DNA from 2 places in the Pseudomonas sp. 300 genome. Region 2 is predicted to be linked to the other one. Evidence: predicted binding sites of a transcription regulator. Region 2 holds the regulator's gene; the other holds the start of a gene.
The links. Region 2 encodes sigma-54, which starts transcription at its own class of promoters, with help from an activator protein. Its sites were predicted from a motif close to ANTGGCATNNANNTTGCTNT; they were not measured.

Region 1 (10,511 bases), on a different contig from region 2:
ATGCCTGATCTTCAGACAGGCCTGGGCAGTAGGCGAGGCCGAAATCCAGCAGCCGAAGTTCGCCATCGTCTCCCAGCAGCAGATTCTCCGGTTTGATGTCGCGATGGAAAATCTGCCGTCGATGCAGCATGCCGACCGCCCGCAGCAGGCGTTCAGCCAGATCCTGCCATTGGGCCAGCGCCAGGGTGGCGCTTCGTTCAGCCAGTTGCGCCAGGGTCGAACCGGAATATTCACGCATCACGTAGTACAAATGCTGACGCTGACTGGCGGCATGGACTTCAGGAAAATGCCGTCCGGCCACACGCTTGAGAAACCATTCCTCCGACAGCAATGCTTGTCCGGCCAGATGATCGTCGCGCAACGCACCAGGCAGGGTTTTCAACAGCCAGGGTTGTTGCTGAGCGTCGCGCACCCGATAGAGCAACGACTGCTGACTTTGCCCGAGTATCCCTTCGACGTGCCAGCCCTCGAACGTCTGGCCCGGTTTCAGCGCTGGCGGCAGTGGCCATTGCTGCACATGAATCAGCGCATCACCGATGCTCGTTTCACCGAGGGCGTCGACCCGCACCAGCAGCGCGCTGGCATTGTCCTGACTGCCCGCCAGATGCGCCGCATTCACCAGGGTGTGCGCGGCGCTGTGCAGATCCGGTTGATCGCGCAGAATTGCCGCAATGGCGGTGTCGCCCAGCACGGCCCAGATACCATCGCTGAGCAGGACGAAATGCTCATTCAGCCGCAGTTCGCCATCGAGAAAATCCAGCACCAGATGCTGATCGAGGCCGAGCGCCCGTTTGAGCACATGCTGCATGCCCGGCTGATCCCATACGTGATCCTCAGTGACTCGCTGCAGTTGATCGGCGTGCCAGCGATAAACCCTGCAGTCACCGACATGCGCCAGGGTAAAACGCCTGCCGCGCATGACCAGGGCACTGACAGTGGTCAGCAGCGGTTGCCCGCCGCCATTGGCCTGCAACCAGCGATTTTGTGCCAGCAGCAAGCGATCAAGCGCCTGGGCGACACCCCAGGTTTCCGGGGTGGCGTAGTAGTCCAGCGCCAGCGCCTGCAAGGTTGAACGCGCCGCGAGGCCGCCATCGGCGCACTGGCTGACGCCGTCGGCGATGGCGAACAGGTAACCCTTGCTCGCCGCCAGCGCCGGGGCCGGCGTCACCAGGCGCAAGGCGTCCTGATTCTCCTCGCGCGGACCGACGGCACTGGCTTCGGCAAAACTCAGTTGCAGGCTCATTCAGCCCTCACACCCGCGCAGCGGTGACGGCAGCCGAACCCCAAGTGGTTCTCCAGCGACGCTTCACGCCGTGCAGACCGAACCAGGCGAGGACGCCGAGGCTGGCGAACAACCACAAGGCCAGTTGATAACTGCCGGTGCTTTGCTTGATCGCCCCCATACCCGCCGCGAGGGCGAAGCCGCCGATGCCGCCGGCCATGCCGATCAAACCGGTCATCACACCGATCTCACGCCGAAAACGTTGCGGGACCAATTGGAAAACCGCGCCGTTACCCGCACCCAGACCGAGCATGGTGCAGACGAAAAGTGCCAGCGCCGCGTAGGAACTTGGCAGGTTGAAACCCACTGCTGCAATGCAGATCGCCGCCACCGTGTACATCGCCAGCAGTGTGCGAATGCCGCCGAAACGGTCCGCCAGTGCGCCGCCCAAAGGACGCATCAAACTGCCGCCAAACACACAGGCTGCGGTGTAGTAACCGGCGGTCACCGGGCTCAGGCCGTATTGGTCGTTGAAGTAGCCGGGCAGGGCGCTGGCCAGGCCGATGAAGCCGCCGAAGGTCACGCTGTAGAAAAACATGAACCACCAGCTGTCGCGGTCGCCCAGGGCCTTGAAGTAGTCGGACACCGACTTGGCTTTCGGCCGCTCAGGTGCGTTTTTGGCCAGCCAGGCGAAGACGATGATGGTCAGGATCAGCGGGATCAGGGCGAAGCCGAACACGTTGCTCCAGCCGAACGCGGCGGCCAGTACCGGAGCAATCAGCGCGGCGAGCACGGTGCCCGAGTTACCGGCCCCGGCGATACCCATGGCCTTGCCCTGATGTTGTGGCGGATACCACTGCGACGCCAGCGGCAGGGCCACGGCGAACGACGCGCCCGCCATGCCGAGGAACAGGCCCAGCAGCAGCGCTTGTTCGTAACTCTGGATGCCGTGTTTCCAGGCGATGAACAGCGCGCAGATGACGATCACCTGGCCGATGATGCCGGCGGTTTTAGGCGACAGACGATCCGCCAGCATGCCCATGATAAAGCGCAGTACGGCCCCGGCCAGAATCGGCGTGGCCACCACCAGCCCGCGTTGTTGGGTGGTCAGGTGCAGGTCGGCGGCGATTTGCACCGCCAGTGGGCCGAGTAGGTACCAGACCATGAAACTCAGGTCGAAGTAGAGGAAGGCCGCGAACAGGGTCGGGGTATGGCCGGATTTCCAGAAGCTTGAATTCATCGCGCACCTCAGCTGTGAGTCGTCTCGAGAAGGAGTCATGAGCTTGCAGGTGGGGCGCCGCAACGGCCGCACCACCAGCCCCGTTCTGTGGGGCCAAAACAAAAAAACGCCGCCACCCGATTCGCCATGGGCAAATGAGGTGAGCGACGTCTTTGTCGTAGGTGGGGCAACCGCCGTTGGTTACCTGTGTGGATTACGTAGCGAGATTTGTGCCAACAATTCTAGACCGAGTCGCTGCCAATCGCGGGCAAGCCCGCTCCCACAGGATTGGTGGTGTTCACAAAACATGTGGGAGCGGGCTTGCCCGCGATGAGGCCCTGATAGACGCTGCAATACTCAGCCGAGCAACTCACTCATCGCAATGATCTGCTCCGCCACCTGAATCAGCTTCTGCTGCCGGCTCATGGCCTGGCGCCGCATCAGCGTGTAGGCCTCTTCTTCATTGCAGTCCTTCATCTTCATCAGCAGCCCCTTGGCCAGCTCGATGCGCTTGCGCTCGGCCAGTTGCTGATCGCGGGCATGCAGTTGCGCGCGCAGGGCCTGGTCGCTTTCGAAGCGTGCCATGGCCACATCGAGAATCGGCTGCAAGCGTTGTGCGTGGATGCCTTCGACGATGTAGGCGCTGACCCCGGACTTGATCGCCTGGCGCATCACGTCGGGGTCATGTTCGTCGGTAAACATCACAATCGGACGTGGCTGGTCTCGACTCACCAACACCACTTGCTCCATCACATCGCGGCTCGGTGACTCGGTATCGATCAGAATCACGTCCGGACGCACCGTTTCGACGCGTGCGGGCAGGTCGATGGTCAGGCCGGATTCGTCGATGACCTCGAATCCGGCTTCGGTCAGTGCGGCTTTCAAGCGGCCGACTTTCTTCGCGGTGTCGTTGATCAGCAGGATACGCAACATGTTCGCAGTCTCCTGTCAGCGGCTGGCGAATCGGGACGAGCTGTCGCTCATGGCGTGCAGTTTGAAACTGCGGGCATATCCGGCCGGGTCCGAGCCGTCCCAGATTTTGCCGTCGATCAACTGGCTGCTGCGCATATCCTGGCCCGAAGAGGCGACATCCACCGCGCTGGCGGCCTCTCGATACAAGTCTAGTTGCTGAACCTGACGGGCCACCGCGAGGTAGTCCGGGTCGTCGCGCAGCAATCCCCAGCGGCGGAACTGGGTCATGAACCACATGCCATCGGACAGGTAAGGCCGGTTGACCTCGCCAGCGCCATGGAAGCGCAACGCGTGCGGGTCCTGCCAGCGGTTGCCGAGGCCGTCGGCGTAGTCGCCGAGCAGTCGCGGTTCGATGCAGTCGAGTGGCGCGTCCAGGTATTGCGGGGCGCTCAGCAACTGGGCGGTACTGCGGCGATTCTCGGTGCTTTCTTCGATGAAACGGCTGGCCTCCAGAATGGCCATCACCAGCGCCCTGGCGGTGTTGGGGTATTGCTCGACGAACGTGCGGGTGCAGCCGAGGACTTTTTCCGGATGGTCGGGCCAGATGGTCTGGGTCGTTGCCATGGTAAAGCCGAGATTGTGTTTCACGGCGCTGGCGGACCAGGGTTCACCGACGCAGAAACCGTCGATCCGCCCGGCTTGCAGGTGCGCGACCATTTGCGGTGGCGGCACTACCACACTGTTGACGTCGTGCAACGGATGAATGCCTTGGCTCGCCAGCCAGTAATACAGCCACATGGCGTGGGTACCGGTCGGAAATGTCTGGGCGAAGGTGAGTTTTGGGCGAGTTTGGTGCACGTGGCGATCCAGTGCTTCAGGACCGGTCACGCCCAACGCCTGCAAACCGTGGGAGAGGTTGATGCTCTGACCGTTCTGGTTCAGGCCCATGAGCACTGCCATGTCGGTCGGCGCCACGCCGCCGATGCCCAAATGTACGGCGTAGATCAAACCATACAGGCTGTGGGCGGCATCGAGTTCACCGCTGACCAGTTTGTCCCGCAGGTTGGCCCAGGAAGACTGGCGCTTGAGGTTCAAGGTCAGGCCGTAGGGCTGGGCGAAGCCCTGAGTGGCGGCGACCACCACCGAGGCGCAATCGCTCAGGGCCATGAAGCCCAGGTTGATGTCGGTCTTTTCCGGGGCATCGCTGCCGTTGACCCAGGCCAGTGGGCCCGCTGTGGGTTCATTCATGACTAAACACCTTCCAAAAAAAAGCGTCGTCCCAGGCCCTCGCGCAAGCAAAGCCGGGTGACGACGCCATTGTCCTTCCACTCATCCCGCCGTTGGCATGAGTGCTGATGCCTGTGCTGGTGCAAGGCATATGCCATCGCCCGCTGATTTTGTCGCGCGCCTCGCTTGCGACCCCGATGCCCGGCTATAATCGCCGCCTCATTTCGCCGCCATTCGAGTCAAAACCGCCCATGTACACCCTGGCCCGTCAGCTGTTGTTCAAACTTTCCCCGGAAACCTCCCACGATCTGTCCCTGGACCTGATCGGCGCGGGCGGGCGTTTGGGCCTCAACGGCTTGCTGTGCAAGGCTCCGGCAAAAATGCCGGTGAGCGTCATGGGCCTGGACTTCCCGAACCCGGTGGGTCTGGCGGCCGGTCTGGACAAGAACGGTGCGGCCATCGACGGATTTGCCCAGTTGGGTTTTGGATTCGTCGAAATCGGCACCATCACCCCGCGTCCGCAGCCGGGCAACCCGAAGCCACGGATCTTCCGTCTGCCGGAAGCCGAGGCGATCATCAACCGCATGGGCTTCAACAACCTGGGTGTCGATCACTTGCTGGCGCGTGTGGCGGCGGCCAAGTACAAGGGCGTGCTGGGCATCAACATCGGCAAGAACTTCGATACTCCGGTCGAGCGCGCGGTCGACGACTACCTGATTTGCCTGGACAAGGTCTACGCCCATGCCAGCTATGTGACGGTCAACGTCAGCTCGCCGAACACTCCGGGCCTGCGCAGCCTGCAATTCGGTGACTCGCTCAAGCAATTGCTGGCCGACCTGGCGACTCGCCGTGCCGAACTGGCGTTGCGACATGGCAAACATGTTCCGCTGGCGATCAAGATCGCGCCGGACATGACCGACGAAGAAACCGCTCAAGTCGCGCAAGCGCTGATCGAAACCGGGATGGACGCGGTGATCGCCACCAACACCACCCTGAGCCGCGTCGGCGTTGAAGGCATGGAATACGGTGACGAGGCGGGCGGTCTGTCCGGCGCACCGGTTCGTGACAAGAGCACCCACACCGTGAAGGTGCTGGCGGCCGAGTTGGGCGGTCGCTTGCCGATCATCGCCGTGGGGGGCATTACCGAAGGCAAGCATGCGGCTGAGAAAATCGCTGCGGGGGCGAGCCTGGTGCAGCTCTATTCCGGTTTCATCTACAAAGGCCCGGCGCTGATTCGCGAATCCGTCGACGCCATCGCTGCCCTGCGCTAAACCCCTGTGGGAGCGAGCTTGCTCCCACATTGAAGTGTTTGCCGCTTAAAGTCGCGTTTTTGGCAGGCATAAAAAAGGGCTCCTCGAAGGAGCCCTTGGGCCGGAGCCCGCCGCCCGGATGGGGCGTGCGTGGTAAGTCGTTACGTAATCAGGTTGTCGTGTCGGATGTGTGCCCTGTGTTAGCCGACGGCGTGAAGTTCGTTGAGTCTGTGGATTCCCGCAGTGCCGGTCATACCGTCCCAGTTGTCGCCGCGTCCTTCTCGCCAGCCGTTAATCCAGGCTTGGCGTACCGACGGTAGAGTAAATGGGCAAAGCTCACGGGATTTGCCACCAACGCCATATTGATATCCGCGCAAAAATGCTCTTTCCAACGGATCACGCTTAAGTCTTCTCATAGGGTGTTGCCCTCACTTGTTGACTGTATGTATCGCGTTGACCTCAATCGAGGTCTGGCAGAAATGTCTGCCGTTGGGGGCTCGCTGCCGGCGTGGCGAGCCAAGGTGTTGACGTCCGTTGTGGCGCCAACCTGTGTTGAGTTCTAACCAATGCGTCACATCGAGGGAATGATCGTTTTGTCATAAGGACGTAACGATAAAGATGGTATGGCCATAAGTAACACGATGTTTGTCCCGTGTTTATTGGCCAAAGCCCTGTATGATCGGCCCCCCGCAGGATGATGGGGTTAATCCTTTAGTGAGAATGCCTCGCGTTGGTCCCGGGCATTATTCGACGAAGGGTCGAGTTATGACATTTTATTGCATCAACTTTTTTATCTGCCCGTGCATCTAAGCTCTTCTAACCTGAGCAGCACGGGTGGGACGGCACACCTTCGTGCCACGCGGGCGCTCTTTTAGAAAAGCGCCTGATTGAAAACCGGGCCGGCAATGCGTTGTCGGTTCACTTAGCCAAAGGCTCTGAAATTCCAATGTCCGATCAATTCGAAATCTTCCTCACTTGCCCAAAAGGCCTCGAAGGCCTGCTCATCGAGGAAGCCGTCGGGCTTGGCCTTGAAGAGGCGCGTGAGCACACCTCTGCCGTGCGCGGCATGGCGACCATGGAAACCGCTTATCGCTTGTGCCTGTGGTCGCGTCTGGCGAACCGGGTTTTGCTGGTGCTCAAGCGTTTCCCGATGAAGGACGCCGAAGACCTGTATCACGGCGTACTCGATATCGAGTGGCAAGACCACATGCTCAACGACGGCACCCTGGCCGTCGAGTTCAGCGGTCACGGCTCGGGCATCGACAACACGCACTTTGGCGCCCTGAAAGTCAAAGACGCCATCGTCGACAAACTGCGCACCCCGCAAGGTGACCGTCCGTCGATCGACAAACTCAACCCGGACCTGCGCATTCACCTGCGTCTGGACCGTGGCGAAGCCATTCTGTCCCTCGACCTCTCCGGTCACAGCCTGCACCAGCGCGGCTACCGCCTGCAGCAAGGCGCGGCACCGCTGAAGGAAAACCTCGCGGCGGCCATCCTGATCCGTTCCGGCTGGCCGCGCATTGCGGCCGATGGCGGCGCACTGGCTGACCCGATGTGCGGTGTCGGTACGTTCCTCGTCGAAGCTGCGATGATCGCCGCCGATATGGCGCCCAACCTGCGTCGCGAGCAGTGGGGCTTCACCGCGTGGCTTGGTCACGTACCGGCACTGTGGAAAAAGCTGCACGAAGAAGCCACCGAACGCGCTGCGGCCGGTCTGGCCAAGCCACCGCTGTGGATTCGTGGTTACGAAGCCGACCCGCGCCTGATTCAACCGGGCCGCAACAACGTCGAGCGTGCCGGCCTGAGCGAGTGGATCAAGATCTACCAGGGCGAAGTCGCTACCTTCGAACCGCGCCCGGACCAGAACCAGAAAGGCCTGGTGATCTGCAACCCACCGTACGGCGAGCGACTGGGCGACGAGGCGAGCCTGCTCTATCTCTACCAGAACCTCGGCGAACGTCTGCGTCAGGCTTGCCTGAACTGGGAAGCGGCGGTGTTCACCGGCGCGCCGGACCTGGGCAAGCGCATGGGCATCCGCAGCCACAAACAGTATTCGTTCTGGAACGGCGCGTTGCCGTGCAAACTGCTGCTGATCAAGGTCACGCCGGATCAGTTCGTCACCGGCGAGCGTCGCACCCCGGAACAGCGCCAGGTCGAGCGCGAACAGGCGGAATACGATCAGGCGCCGAACGAGCCGCAGGAACGCCAGTACAACAAAAACGGTAACCCGATCAAACCGGCTGCGGCACCCGCTCCGGTAATCGAGCAACCGCGCTTGAGCGAAGGCGGGCAGATGTTTGCCAACCGTCTGCAAAAAAACCTCAAGGCACTGGGCAAGTGGGTCAAGCGTGAAGGCATCGATTGCTATCGTATTTACGATGCCGACATGCCGGAATATTCGATGGCCATCGACCTGTATCACGATTGGGTCCACGTCCAGGAATACGCCGCGCCGAAATCCATCGACCCGGAAAAAGCCTCGGCGCGCATGTTCGATGCGCTGGCGGCGATTCCACAGGCATTGAACATCGACAAAAGCCGCGTAGTGGTCAAGCGTCGCGAGCGTCAGAGCGGTACCAAGCAGTACGAACGTCAGGCGGCCCAAGGCAAGTTCGTCGAAGTCAACGAAGGTGGCGTGAAGCTGTTGGTGAACCTCACCGACTACCTCGACACCGGGCTGTTCCTCGACCACCGGCCGATGCGCATGCGCATCCAGAAAGAGGCAGCCGGCAAGCGCTTCCTCAACCTGTATTGCTACACCGCGACGGCCAGTGTTCACGCAGCCAAGGGCGGCGCGCGCAGCACCACCAGCGTCGACCTGTCGAAAACCTACCTCGACTGGGCGCGTCGCAACCTGTCGCTGAACGGTTTCTCCGACAAGAACCGTCTGGAGCAGGGCGACGTGATGGTCTGGCTGGATGCCTGCCGTGACGAGTTCGACCTGATCTTTATCGACCCGCCGACCTTCTCCAACTCCAAGCGCATGGAAGGGATCTTTGACGTGCAGCGAGATCAGGTGCAACTGATCGACCTGGCCATGGCGCGACTGGCGCCGGGTGGCGTGTTGTACTTCTCCAACAACTTCCGCAAGTTCGCGCTCGAGGAAAACCTCACCGAGCGTTACGCGGTCGAGGAGATCACCACCCAGACCATCGATCCGGATTTCGCCCGCAACGGCAAGATCCACCGAGCCTGGAAAATCACTGCGCGTTGACAGATTTTCGCATTGGATCCACAGAGCCTTGATTTTTAAAGGCTCTTGGCTTCTTTCAGTGCTGGTCAAATTGATGGCTAATAGCTATAACTCAACGCATGGCCAATGGGCTTTTCCGGCACCTGGCGTTTTGAGTTGCCTCTATGTCGTTGCACGCCGTGCGCCCAAAGATCCTGGGTTTTATCAGTGAAGACGTCTCGGCCTGGCTGGTCGCGCTGCTGGTATTGGTCGTCGGCGGGATTCTCACCGGATTGCTCGCCTGGTCGACCCTGAATCTGTTTCACCAACAATTGCGGCAACGTTTCCAACTGCTGGCCAGTGAACGTTACAGCCGTATCGAAGAACGTTTCGAAGATCAGGAGCAGCGCCTCGATGGGCTGCGCCGGTTCTTTGCCAATTCCGATGCGGTTGCCCGCGAGGAATTCGACGGCTACACCCAACCTTTGCTGCACCGGACTCAGGCCTATTCGTTTGCTCTGCGGGTCAGCCGTGCCGAGCGGGCAGCGTTTGAGCGTCGGGTGCGTGAAGAGGGTTTATCCGATTTCAGCATTCGTGAGCTCAATGCCGACGGTCAGCTGCAATTGGCGGCGGAGCGCGATGAGTATGTTGTGGTGCTGTACAGCCAGACCCAAAGCAAGCTCGGCTCACCGCTGGGTTACGACCTGGCGGCGCAGCCTCTGCGCCGTGCCACCCTGGACAGGGCGGACCAGCATGGTCAGATGGCGGTGTCGCAGCCGATGCATCTGGTTAGCATCGAGCCGGCCTATGCGCGGGGCGTGCTGCTGGTGGCGCCGGTCATGCTACGCGGCAATCCAGACACGAAACCTTACGGTTATGTGATGGCGGTGATCAGCATGCGTCAGTTGCTGGCCGATGGCTTGCCGGAAGCGGGCCGTGATTATCTGTCGGTGCGTATCCTCGACTTGTCCACCGAGGACCAGCACGAAGTGCTTTACGAATCCTCCAACGGTCCTGCCGCCAGTGAGTTGGCGGCGACCCGGCTGCTGCGGCTGGCCGACCATGGCTATCAGGTCGACATCCAGCCTAGCGAGGCCTTCCTGCAAGCCAACCATTCCTCGGTAGGCAGCCTGGTGGTACTGGGTGGTTTGCTCAGTCTGCTGCTCAGCTCGCTGCTTTATGTACTGGTCAGTCAGCGGCAACGCGCGCTGAAAATGGTCGAGCAGCGGACTCAGGAACTGCGTGCCCGTGAGCAGGAACTGCGTGGCACCCACGGTCAGTTGCGTGGCGTGTTGAATGCCGCGACTCAGGTGGCAATCATCGCTACAGACCTGCGCGGTGTCATCAGCACGTTCAACGCCGGGGCGGAGCAGATGCTCGGCTATTCAAGCGTGGAAGTGGTCGGGCACATGACCCTGGAAAACCTGCACCTGCCCCGGGAACTTGCCGCGCGTTCGGCGGAGTTGAGTGCACGTTATGGCAAACCGATTCCGACCTGCCAGGCGA
Region 2 (10,511 bases):
CCAGGCTCAAGGAAGCGCTGTCGCGCAACCCGATTCTGGTCACGGCACTCAACCCGATCATTGGTTACCAAAACGCTGCGGAGATCGCCAAGAAGGCTTATCAGCAGGGCCGGCCGGTGATCGATGTCGCTCTGGAACACACTGACCTGTCGCGCAGCCAACTGGAAGAGTTGCTCAATCCGGAAAAGCTCACCGCAGGCGGCGTGTAATCACCGCAACCGCTTTGGAGGCTCACCATGGAGCACTGGAAACGCACGATCGAAAGAGCAAACCGCTGTTTCATGCTGGGCGAATACGTCGATGCTCGCGAGGCTTACTTGCAAGCATTGGCCCTGGCCCAGGTGTTGTTCGAGCGCTGGGCGGATGCCGACGAAGCGGTGGCGGCCTGCGTGATTTCCCACCACAACCTGGCGGACCTGCATTTGCGTCTGAACCAGCCGGAGGAGAGCGCCGAATACCTGTGCGCCATCCACCAACGGTTGTTGAAGACTATGCAGGACCCGCGACTGGCGCCGGCATTGCGTGAAGCCGCGCTGCGTCAGAGCAGCAAAACCTACGTCGAACTGTTGAATTTCATCAGCGAGCACGGCGAATACCCGCGCACTCATCGTTTACTGCACATCGATGCCGCGTCGTCCCCTGCGCCTCTACACCATGGAGTCCACTGAAATGGCTTTTAGCTTGCCTGTCTTGCCGTACGCCTACGATGCCCTGGAACCGCATATCGATGCGCAGACCATGGAAATCCACTACACCAAGCATCACCAGACCTACATCAATAACCTTAACGCTGCCGTCGAAGGCACCGAGTTTGCCGAGTGGCCGGTGGAAAAACTGGTGGCTGCCGTTCAGCAACTGCCGGAAAAACTCCGCGCGGCGGTGATCAATCAGGGTGGCGGTCATGCCAACCATTCGCTGTTCTGGGAAGTCATGGTGCCCAACGGCGGCGGTCAGCCGGTCGGCGAATTGGCCAAGGCCATCGAGGAGCAGTTGGGCGGCCTCGACCGTTTCAAGGAAGCGTTCACCAAAGCCGCGCTGACCCGTTTCGGCAGCGGCTGGGCCTGGCTGAGTGTGACGCCGCAAAAGAGGCTGGTCGTTGAAAGCAGCGGCAACCAGGACAGCCCCTTGATGAACGGCAATACGCCGATTCTGGGGTTGGATGTCTGGGAGCATGCCTATTACCTGCAGTATCAAAACCGCCGTCCCGAATACATCAACGCGTTTTACAACGTGATCAATTGGCCCGAAGTCGCTGCGCGCTATCAGGCTGCACTGGTTTAAGTCTTCTAGAAAAACAATCCTGGGCTGACTATGGGCACTGAAACACTGGCGATCGGAAGTGGGCGGATGTTTCGTTACGCGTTTGGGTCGCTGTTACTGCTGGCGGGCATGAGCTTGTTGGTCGCGCATGGGCTCGCGTGGCTGGATCTCGAGCCGAAACTGCTGCGCGCGTTGCAAGGCGGGGCGATTTGCGCCTTGGGCACGGCCTTGGGCGCGGTGCCGGTGCTGGTGATTCGACGCATGCCTCAGGCGGTCAGCGATTCGCTACTCGGCTTTGGCGCCGGGGTTATGCTCGCCGCAACGGCATTTTCGCTGATTGTTCCGGGCATTGCCGCCGCTGAAAGCCTGGGACTGACACCTTGGACGGCCAGCGGGCTGATCAGTTTCGGCATCATGCTTGGCGCGTTCGGGCTGTATCTGGTGGATCGAAAGGTTTCCGGTGCTTCGCCGGAAATGCTCGTCGGCACGCTGGAGCGGCCGGTTATTCCGCCACGGATCTGGTTGTTCGTGTTTGCCATCATTGCCCACAACATTCCTGAAGGCATGGCGGTCGGTGTCTCGGCGGGTGGCGGCATGCCCGACGCCGACAGCCTGGCGATGGGCATTGCCTTGCAGGATGTGCCGGAAGGATTGGTGATTGCGTTGGTGTTGGCCGGGGCAGGGATGTCGCGGGTCAAGGCGTTCCTGATCGGCGCGGCATCAGGGTTGGTCGAACCGGTCTTTGCGCTGTTGTGCGCCTGGCTGGTGAGCCTTGCCGAGTTGCTCTTGCCGTTGGGGCTGGCGCTGGCGGCTGGGGCCATGCTGCTGGTGGTCACGCATGAAGTCATTCCCGAGTCGCGCCGCAATGGTCACGACAAGCTTGCCAGCCTTGGGCTGCTGATCGGGTTTTGTCTGATGATGGTGATGGATACAGCGCTCGCCTAGGCGAGCGTTATTCGCCTTCGTCGAAGAAGTTGTTGATCAGCGCGACCAGCGCGTCCAGCGCTTCCTGTTCCTGCTCGCCTTCCGTGCTCAGATGGATTTTGGTGCCTTTGCCTGCAGCCAGCATCATCATGGCCATGATGCTTTTGCCGTCGACCGTGGACTGCGGCGTGCGTCCTACCCTGATCGTGCAATCCTTGAACTGACCGGCCACGCCGACGAACTTGGCGGAAGCGCGGGCATGCAGGCCCAGCTTGTTGATGATTTCGATTTCCAGAGCAGGCATCGCGATGTGAATCCTTTAGCTGAGGTCGCGGTGGCGGACCTGGACGTTCTTCAGGGATTTTTGCAGGACCTGGCCCAGACGTTCGGTCAGGTAGACGGAGCGGTGATGCCCGCCGGTGCAGCCAATGGCAATGGTGACATAAGCGCGGTTGCTGGCGGCAAAGCGGGGCAGCCATTTGAGCAGGTACGTGGAAATGTCCTGGAACATCTCCTCGACGTCCGGCTGGGCCGCCAGGTACTCGGCAACCGGTTGATCAAGCCCGGACTGCTCGCGCAGCTCCGGCTTCCAATAGGGGTTGGGCAGGCAACGCACATCGAACACCAGATCGGCGTCCACCGGCATGCCGCGTTTGAATCCGAACGACTCCACCAAAAACGCAGTACCGGGTTCCGGTTGGTTCAGCAGGCGCAACTTGATGGTATCGCGCAACTGATACAGGTTCAGGTTGGTGGTATTGACCTTGAGATCGGCGAGGTCGGCAATCGGCCCGAGCAGGTTGGTTTCATCGTTGATCGCCTCGGCCAGCGAGCGGTTGGCGCTGCTCAACGGGTGACGACGGCGAGTTTCCGAAAAACGCTTCAGCAAGGTTTCTTCGTCGGCGTCCAGGTACAGGACATCGCATTGGATATGTCGGCTGCGAACTTCTTCGAGCAGTTCCGGAAACCGGCTCAAGTGGCTCGGCAAGTTGCGCGCGTCAATGGAGACGGCCACCAGCGGCTGCGCAAGTTCGGTGTGGATCAGCGCGCGCTCGGCCAGTTCCGGCAACAACCCGGCAGGCAGGTTGTCGATGCAGTAATAGCCGTTGTCTTCGAGAACATCGAGCGCGGTGCTTTTACCTGAGCCGGAGCGGCCACTGACGATGATCAAACGCATGATTACTGCCCGTTTTGCTCGTTCAGGACAACCTGATACAAGGCTTCATTGCTCGGAGCGCTGCGCAGTTTTTCGCGCACTTCCTTGCGATCGAGCATGCTGGCGATCTGGCGCAGTAGCTCCAGGTGCGCATCGGTAGCGGCTACCGGGACCAGCAGAACGAACAGCAGGTCAACCGGGGCGCCATCGATGGCGTCGAAATCGATGGGAGCGTCCAGGTGCATCAAGGCACTGATGGGCGAGATACAGCCTTTGAGGCGGCAGTGAGGAATGGCGATGCCGTTGCCAAAACCGGTCGAGCCGAGTTTTTCACGGGCAATCAACGCCTCGAAGACAACTTGCATCTCCAGATCCGGCACTTCCCGGGCGATCAGGTTGGCAATTTGCTCGAGGGCTTTCTTTTTGCTGCCGCCCGGCACGTTCACGAGGGAACGGCCGGGGGTCAGGATGCTTTCAAGTCGGATCATGGGTTGGGAGTGTTAACGACCGGTCGCGCCCTGGAGGAGGCTCTGGGTCTTTTCCTTATGCTTTTTGAGTTGTTTATCCAGCTTGTCGGTCAATGCGTCGATCGCCGCGTACATATCGGTATGTTCCGCGTTGGCGACCACTTCATTGCCGGGAATATGCAGCGTGGCTTCGATTTTCTGCTTCAGCTTTTCGACCGTCATCGTGACCTGCACGTTGGTGATCTTGTCGAAATGCCTCTCTAACCGTTCGAGTTTTTCGCCGATGTAGGTGCGAAGAGGTTCGGTCACTTCCAGTTGGTGTCCACTGATGTTGACTTGCATACAGCTTCTCCTTCGTTGCCAGTGCATAAAGCGGTAGACCAGATGATCTACCACTGGAACGCTGTGGCGTGGCTCTACATCAACCGCTTGCGTTCGCTCGAAGGCGCGATCCCGAGGGATTCGCGGTACTTGGCGACGGTGCGGCGAGCCACCTGAATGCCTTGTGCCTCCAGTAAACCAGCGATCTTGCTGTCACTCAACGGCTTTTTCTGATTTTCAGCGGCAACCAGTTTTTTGATGATCGCGCGGATCGCTGTGGACGAGCATTCACCGCCTTCGGACGTGCTGACGTGGCTGGAGAAAAAGTACTTCAGCTCATATATGCCCCGAGGGGTATGCATGAATTTTTGTGTGGTCACCCGCGAAATCGTCGATTCGTGCATGCCCACCGCTTCGGCGATGTCATGCAGTACCAACGGCTTCATCGCTTCGTCGCCGTATTCCAGAAAACCGCGCTGATGCTCGACGATCTGGGTGGCAACTTTCATCAGGGTTTCGTTGCGGCTTTGCAGGCTCTTGATGAACCAGCGGGCCTCTTGCAACTGATTGCGCATGAAGGTGTTGTCGGCGCTGGTGTCGGCGCGGCGCACAAAACCGGCATATTGGGCATTGACCCGCAGCCGTGGCACCGACTCCTGATTCAGTTCGACCAGCCAGCGCTCGTTGTCTTTGCGCACGATCACGTCGGGTACGACGTACTCGGCTTCACTGGATTCGATCTGCGAGCCAGGGCGCGGGTTGAGGCTCTGGACCAGTTCGATCACCTGGCGCAGTTCATCTTCCTTGAGCTTCATGCGGCGCATCAGCTGGCTGTAGTCACGGCTGCCGAGCAAATCAATGTAATCGCTGACCAGGCGCTTGGCCTCGGCCAGCCAAGGTGTCTTGGCCGGCAGCTGGCGCAATTGCAGCAGCAGACATTCACCCAGGTTGCGGGCTCCGATGCCGGCAGGTTCGAATTGCTGGATGCGATGCAGGACGGCTTCGATCTCGTCCAGTTCGATGTCGAGTTCAGGGTCGAAGGCTTCGAGGATTTCCTCGAGGGTTTCGTCCAGGTAACCCTGGTTGTTGATGCAATCGATCAGGGTTACGGCGATCAGGCGATCGGTGTCGGACATCGGCGCCAGGTTCAGCTGCCACAGCAGGTGGCTTTGCAGGCTCTCACCGGCGGATGTACGGGTAGTGAAGTCCCACTCGTCGTCATCGTTGCTCGGCAGGCTGCTGGCGCTGGTTTGGTAGACATCTTCCCAGGCGGTGTCGACGGGCAGCTCGTTGGGAATGCGCTCGTTCCAGTCACCTTCCTCGAGGTTGTCCACCGTCGGGGCGGTTTCCTGGTAGGAGGGTTCCGAGACGTCGGCATTGGGTTGCTGTTCGGCTTTGTCGGCCAAGGGGTCGGCGTTATCGAAGTCGTCGCCTTCTTCCTGGCGTTCGAGCATCGGATTGGACTCCAGGGCCTCCTGGATTTCCTGTTGCAGGTCCAGGGTCGACAATTGGAGCAGGCGGATGGCCTGTTGCAGCTGCGGTGTCATCGTCAGCTGCTGGCCCATTCTCAAGACTAGCGATGGTTTCATGGCAGGGGCTAAACACCTTATTCGCCGGCGCGCATGCGCCATCCACTACAGGGCGCCGAAGCGCCAAACATAAGCAAATTATATGCCCGAAACCGTAGCGTTTGCCTAGAGCGCTGTAACAATAAAAAACTATTGATTTTTTATCGAGACAAGCGCACGGACAACCAGCCAGACACCTCAGCGCTTACAGACGGAACTCGTGGCCCAGATAGACTTCTTTCACGAGGTCGTTGGCCAGGATGGTGGCCGAGTCACCTTCGGCGATCAGTTGGCCATCGTTGACGATGTAGGCGGTTTCGCAGATATCCAGGGTTTCACGGACGTTGTGGTCAGTGATCAGCACGCCAATGCCCTTGGCCTTGAGGTGGTAGATGATCTGTTTGATGTCGCCCACCGAAATCGGGTCCACACCGGCGAACGGTTCGTCGAGGAGGATGAATTTCGGGTTGGTCGCCAGTGCCCGGGCGATTTCCACGCGGCGGCGTTCGCCACCGGACAGGCTCATGCCGAGGTTGTCGCGGATGTGGCTGATGTGGAATTCCTGCAGCAGGCTTTCCAGCTCTTTGCGACGATCGGCCTTGTCGAGTTCCTTGCGGGTCTCGAGGATCGCCATGATGTTGTCGGCGACCGAGAGTTTGCGGAAGATCGACGCTTCTTGCGGAAGATAGCCGATACCGGCCTTTGCACGACCGTGCATCGGCTGGTGGCTGACGTCCAGATCATCGATCAGGACGCGGCCCTGATCGGCCTGAACCAGGCCGACAATCATGTAGAAGCAGGTGGTTTTACCGGCGCCGTTAGGGCCAAGCAGGCCGACGATCTGACCGCTGTCGATGGACAGGCTGACGTCGCGCACGACCTGACGGCTCTTGTAGCTCTTGGCCAGATGCTGAGCTTTCAGAGTTGCCATTACGGGGCCTTTTGCTCTTCGGTTTTCTTTTTCGGCTGGATCACCATGTCGATGCGCGGACGCGATTCGGTCACATTGGTCCCTGTGGCACGACCGGCGCTGGCAAGCTTTTTATTGGTGTCGTAGACGATTTTCTCGCCTTGGGTGACGTTGCCGTCTTTATCGACAACTTTGGCGCGATCGATCAGCACGACGCGGTCTTGCGAGGCGTGGTACTGGATGGTGACCCCCCAGCCCTGAACGGGCTTGGTGTCGCCTGCCGTTTGCAGTTGTTCGAAGTAGGCGAGGTTGCCCACCGAAGTCACCACGTCGATGTCGCCCGCAGGGGTGCGGGTCATGGTCACAGTATTGCCCTTAACGATCATCGAGCCTTGGGTGATGATCACGTCACCTTTATAGGTGGCAATGCCGTTCTTGTCGTCCAGTTGGGCGTCGTCGGCCTGAATACGGATAGGCTGCTGTTGATCGTTCGGCAGAGCCCAGGCGCTCACGCTTCCCAGTGCTGCGCCCAGACCGAGCAAAATAGGGAGAGTTTTAACGAGCCTCATACTGTCCTCTTACGTTCGATAGCAGGTGTATCCTGCTTTCTTTCAAATACGCTTTCATTCCCTTGCCAGTCGATACACCGCCAGCGCCGTCGATTCTAACGGGTTGCTCGGTCTGCGCATATTGCTGTTGCGGGAACACGGTCATGCGGGTGGAGGTAATCAGGGTCTTGCGGTTTTTCTCGTCGAAGCGCGTGATGCGCACCGAGTCGATCAGTTCGACCTGAGTGCCGTCCGGGTTGACTTCGCCGTGTTCGCTCTGGACGTGCCAAGGGAACTGGGTGCCGCGGAACAGGTTCAGGTCCGGGTTGGTCAACAGCGTCACTTCGGTCGCTTTCAGATGTTCAACCTTGTCGGACGTCATCTCGTACTGCAGTTTGCCATCCGGCAGGTACTGCACGCTGTGCGCGTTGATCGCGTAGTAGTCGATTTCGCTCTCATTGACTGTAGCCACTGGCTTGTCGAGGAAGCGTTCCGGGCTGATGTTCCAGTAGCCGACCGCAGCAAAAATCGCTGCGATGCAACCGAACACCAGGATGTTACGAAATTTCTTGCTCAGCATAGTTGGCTCACAGGTACGCGGCGTTGGCCGCATCGAGGCGGCCCTGGGCGCGCAGGATCAATTCGCAGAATTCGCGAGCGGCACCCTCGCCACCACGGGCCTGGGTGATGCCGTGGGCGTGTTCACGCACGAAGCTGGCGGCATTGGCCACCGCCATGCCCAGGCCGACGCGGCGAATCACCGGCAGGTCTGGCAGGTCGTCGCCGAGGTAGGCGACTTGTTCATAGCTTAGATTGAGCTGGGCGAGAAGCTCGTCGAGCACCACCAGTTTATCTTCGCGGCCCTGATAAAGGTGGGGAATACCGAGGTTCTTCGCCCGTCGCTCGACCACCGGGGTCTTGCGGCCGCTGATGATAGCCGTCTGCACGCCCGCTGCCATCAACATCTTGATGCCCTGGCCGTCGAGTGTGTTGAATGTCTTGAATTCGCTGCCGTCTTCAAGGAAATACAGGCGTCCGTCGGTCAGGACGCCGTCGACGTCGAATACCGCGAGTTTTATCTGTTTGCCGCGTTGCAGCAGGTCCGCACTCATTACATTACTCCCGCACGCAGCAAGTCGTGCATGTTCAAGGCGCCGACCGGGCGGTCTTCGCTATCGACCACGACCAGCGCGTTGATTTTATGGTCTTCCATGATTTTGAGTGCCTCGGCCGCGAGCATCTCGGCGCGAGCAGTCTTGCCGTGGGCGGTCATGACCTGGTCGATCGTCGCGCTATGGATATCGATGCTGCGATCCAGGGTGCGGCGCAAATCGCCGTCGGTGAAGATCCCGGCGAGTTTGCCGTCGGCTTCGAGGATCACGGTCATGCCCAGGCCTTTGCGGGTCATTTCCATCAGCGCGTCCTTGAGCAGAGTGCCGCGCTGGACTTGCGGCAGCTCTTGCCCGGCGTGCATGACGTTTTCCACTTTCAACAACAGGCGTCGGCCCAGCGCACCACCGGGATGGGAAAACGCGAAGTCTTCAGCGGTGAAACCGCGGGCTTCGAGCAGCGCAACGGCCAGAGCATCGCCCATGACCAGCGCCGCGGTGGTCGACGACGTCGGTGCCAGGTTCAGCGGGCAGGCTTCATGCTCCACGTGCACGTTGAGGTTGACCTCGGCAGCCTTGGCCAGCGGTGAGTCGGGGTTGCCGGTCACGCTGATCAGTTTGATGCCCAGGCGCTTGATCAGCGGCAGCAGGGTGACGATTTCGTTGGTGGAGCCGGAGTTCGACAGGGCCAGGATGATGTCGTCGCGGGTGATCATGCCCATGTCGCCGTGGCTGGCTTCAGCCGGATGTACGAAGAAAGCCGTGGTGCCGGTGCTGGCCAGGGTGGCCGCGATCTTGTTGCCGATGTGCCCTGATTTGCCCATGCCGACCACGACCACGCGGCCTTTGCTGGCCAGAATCATCTCGCAAGCGCGTACGAAATCTGCGTCGATATGGGGCAGCAAGCCTTGTACGGCTTCCAGTTCGAGGCGGATGGTGCGTTGTGCTGATTGAATCAGGTCGCTGGATTGGCTCATGTCAGAAATCGTATAGCCTGATGAAAAGGCGGCGATTATAGCGGTAATGATCAAAACCCTCACGCAAGTTCGTCGCGCTTTGACATTCCCTTCTTCCGAAACCCTCTAAATGCTGCTTTTTGCCTGTCATGCTACTGAATATGGCCCGGCTTGGAGCTTGGGCGCTTGGCCTTTGCAGTGATATAGTTCGCCGCCAGTTCGGCCTGCCCGGGATGTATGTGCTTTCGCCAGAAAGTCAGGCGTCCGAGTGAGAGGCTGCATCGCAAGGAGTTTAGATGAGTGCCGATAACGCCTACGCGGTCGAGCTGAAGGGACTGACCTTCAAGCGCGGTTCGCGCAGCATTTTCAATAACGTCGATATCCGTATTCCACGCGGCAAGGTCACCGGCATCATGGGGCCTTCCGGGTGTGGCAAGACCACATTGCTGCGTTTGATGGGCGCACAACTGCGTCCTACCAAGGGCGAAGTCTGGGTCAACGGTCAAAACCTGCCGAAGCTTTCGCGCAGCGATTTGTTCGACGCGCGCAAGCACATGGGTGTGCTGTTCCAAAGTGGCGCACTGTTTACCGACCTCGATGTGTTCGAGAACGTCGCCTTTCCGCTACGCGTTCATACCGAGCTTCCGGAAGAAATGATCCGGGACATTGTCCTGCTCAAATTACAGGCCGTTGGCCTGCGTGGCGCCATCGACCTGATGCCTGACGAGCTGTCCGGCGGCATGAAGCGCCGTGTCGCGCTGGCGCGGGCGATTGCCCTGGATCCGCAGATTCTCATGTATGACGAACCCTTTGTCGGCCAGGACCCTATCGCAATGGGCGTGTTGGTGCGCCTGATCCGTTTGCTTAACGATGCGCTGGGTATCACCAGTATCGTGGTTTCCCACGATCTGGCCGAGACGGCCAGCATCGCCGATTACATTTATGTAGTGGGCGACGGGCAAGTGTTGGGGCAGGGCACTCCCGAGGAGCTGATGAATTCGCAGGAGCCTCGAATTCGTCAATTCATGACCGGCGATCCCGACGGTCCGGTCGCATACCACTTTCCAGCGACGGATTACCGCGCAGATCTTCTGGGGAAGCGTTGATGCGCAAGATTTCACTATTAGAACGCGTACGTCGTTTCGGTCACGGCGGCATTGATGTGATGGCGGTGTTCGGCCGTTCGGCGATCTTCCTGTTCCATGCCTTGCTCGGCCGTGGCGGCATCGGTGGCGGGTTCGGGCTGCTGATCAAGCAATTGCATTCGGTGGGCGTGATGTCCCTGGTGATCA

Region 1: the regulator sigma-54 is predicted to act here: its motif matches at 4,720-4,739, upstream of Q7W83_RS17815 (CmpA/NrtA family ABC transporter substrate-binding protein).

What each region holds. Positions count from the first base shown of each region.
Region 1 covers NZ_JAVLRV010000002.1:2,504,507-2,515,017, reverse strand. Annotated here, with positions in the region: gene Q7W83_RS17830 (bifunctional protein-serine/threonine kinase/phosphatase) at 1-1,243, opposite strand, end outside; gene Q7W83_RS17825 (nitrate/nitrite transporter) at 1,251-2,462, opposite strand; gene Q7W83_RS17820 (ANTAR domain-containing response regulator) at 2,799-3,374, opposite strand; gene Q7W83_RS17815 (CmpA/NrtA family ABC transporter substrate-binding protein) at 3,390-4,601, opposite strand; gene Q7W83_RS17810 (quinone-dependent dihydroorotate dehydrogenase) at 4,832-5,851, shown strand; gene rmf (ribosome modulation factor) at 6,031-6,246, opposite strand; gene rlmKL (bifunctional 23S rRNA (guanine(2069)-N(7))-methyltransferase RlmK/23S rRNA (guanine(2445)-N(2))-methyltransferase RlmL) at 6,777-9,047, shown strand; gene Q7W83_RS17795 (sensor domain-containing diguanylate cyclase) at 9,191-10,511, shown strand, end outside.
Region 2 covers NZ_JAVLRV010000001.1:940,460-950,970, forward strand. Annotated here, with positions in the region: gene Q7W83_RS04225 (class II fumarate hydratase) at 1-209, shown strand, start outside; gene Q7W83_RS04230 (hypothetical protein) at 237-668, shown strand; gene Q7W83_RS04235 (superoxide dismutase) at 670-1,281, shown strand; gene Q7W83_RS04240 (ZIP family metal transporter) at 1,312-2,205, shown strand; gene Q7W83_RS04245 (HPr family phosphocarrier protein) at 2,213-2,488, opposite strand; gene rapZ (RNase adapter RapZ) at 2,504-3,361, opposite strand; gene ptsN (PTS IIA-like nitrogen regulatory protein PtsN) at 3,364-3,828, opposite strand; gene hpf (ribosome hibernation-promoting factor, HPF/YfiA family) at 3,841-4,149, opposite strand; gene Q7W83_RS04265 (RNA polymerase factor sigma-54) at 4,224-5,717, opposite strand; gene lptB (LPS export ABC transporter ATP-binding protein) at 5,902-6,627, opposite strand; gene lptA (lipopolysaccharide transport periplasmic protein LptA) at 6,627-7,175, opposite strand; gene lptC (LPS export ABC transporter periplasmic protein LptC) at 7,162-7,734, opposite strand; gene Q7W83_RS04285 (KdsC family phosphatase) at 7,742-8,266, opposite strand; gene Q7W83_RS04290 (KpsF/GutQ family sugar-phosphate isomerase) at 8,266-9,240, opposite strand; gene Q7W83_RS04295 (ATP-binding cassette domain-containing protein) at 9,516-10,325, shown strand; gene mlaE (lipid asymmetry maintenance ABC transporter permease subunit MlaE) at 10,325-10,511, shown strand, end outside.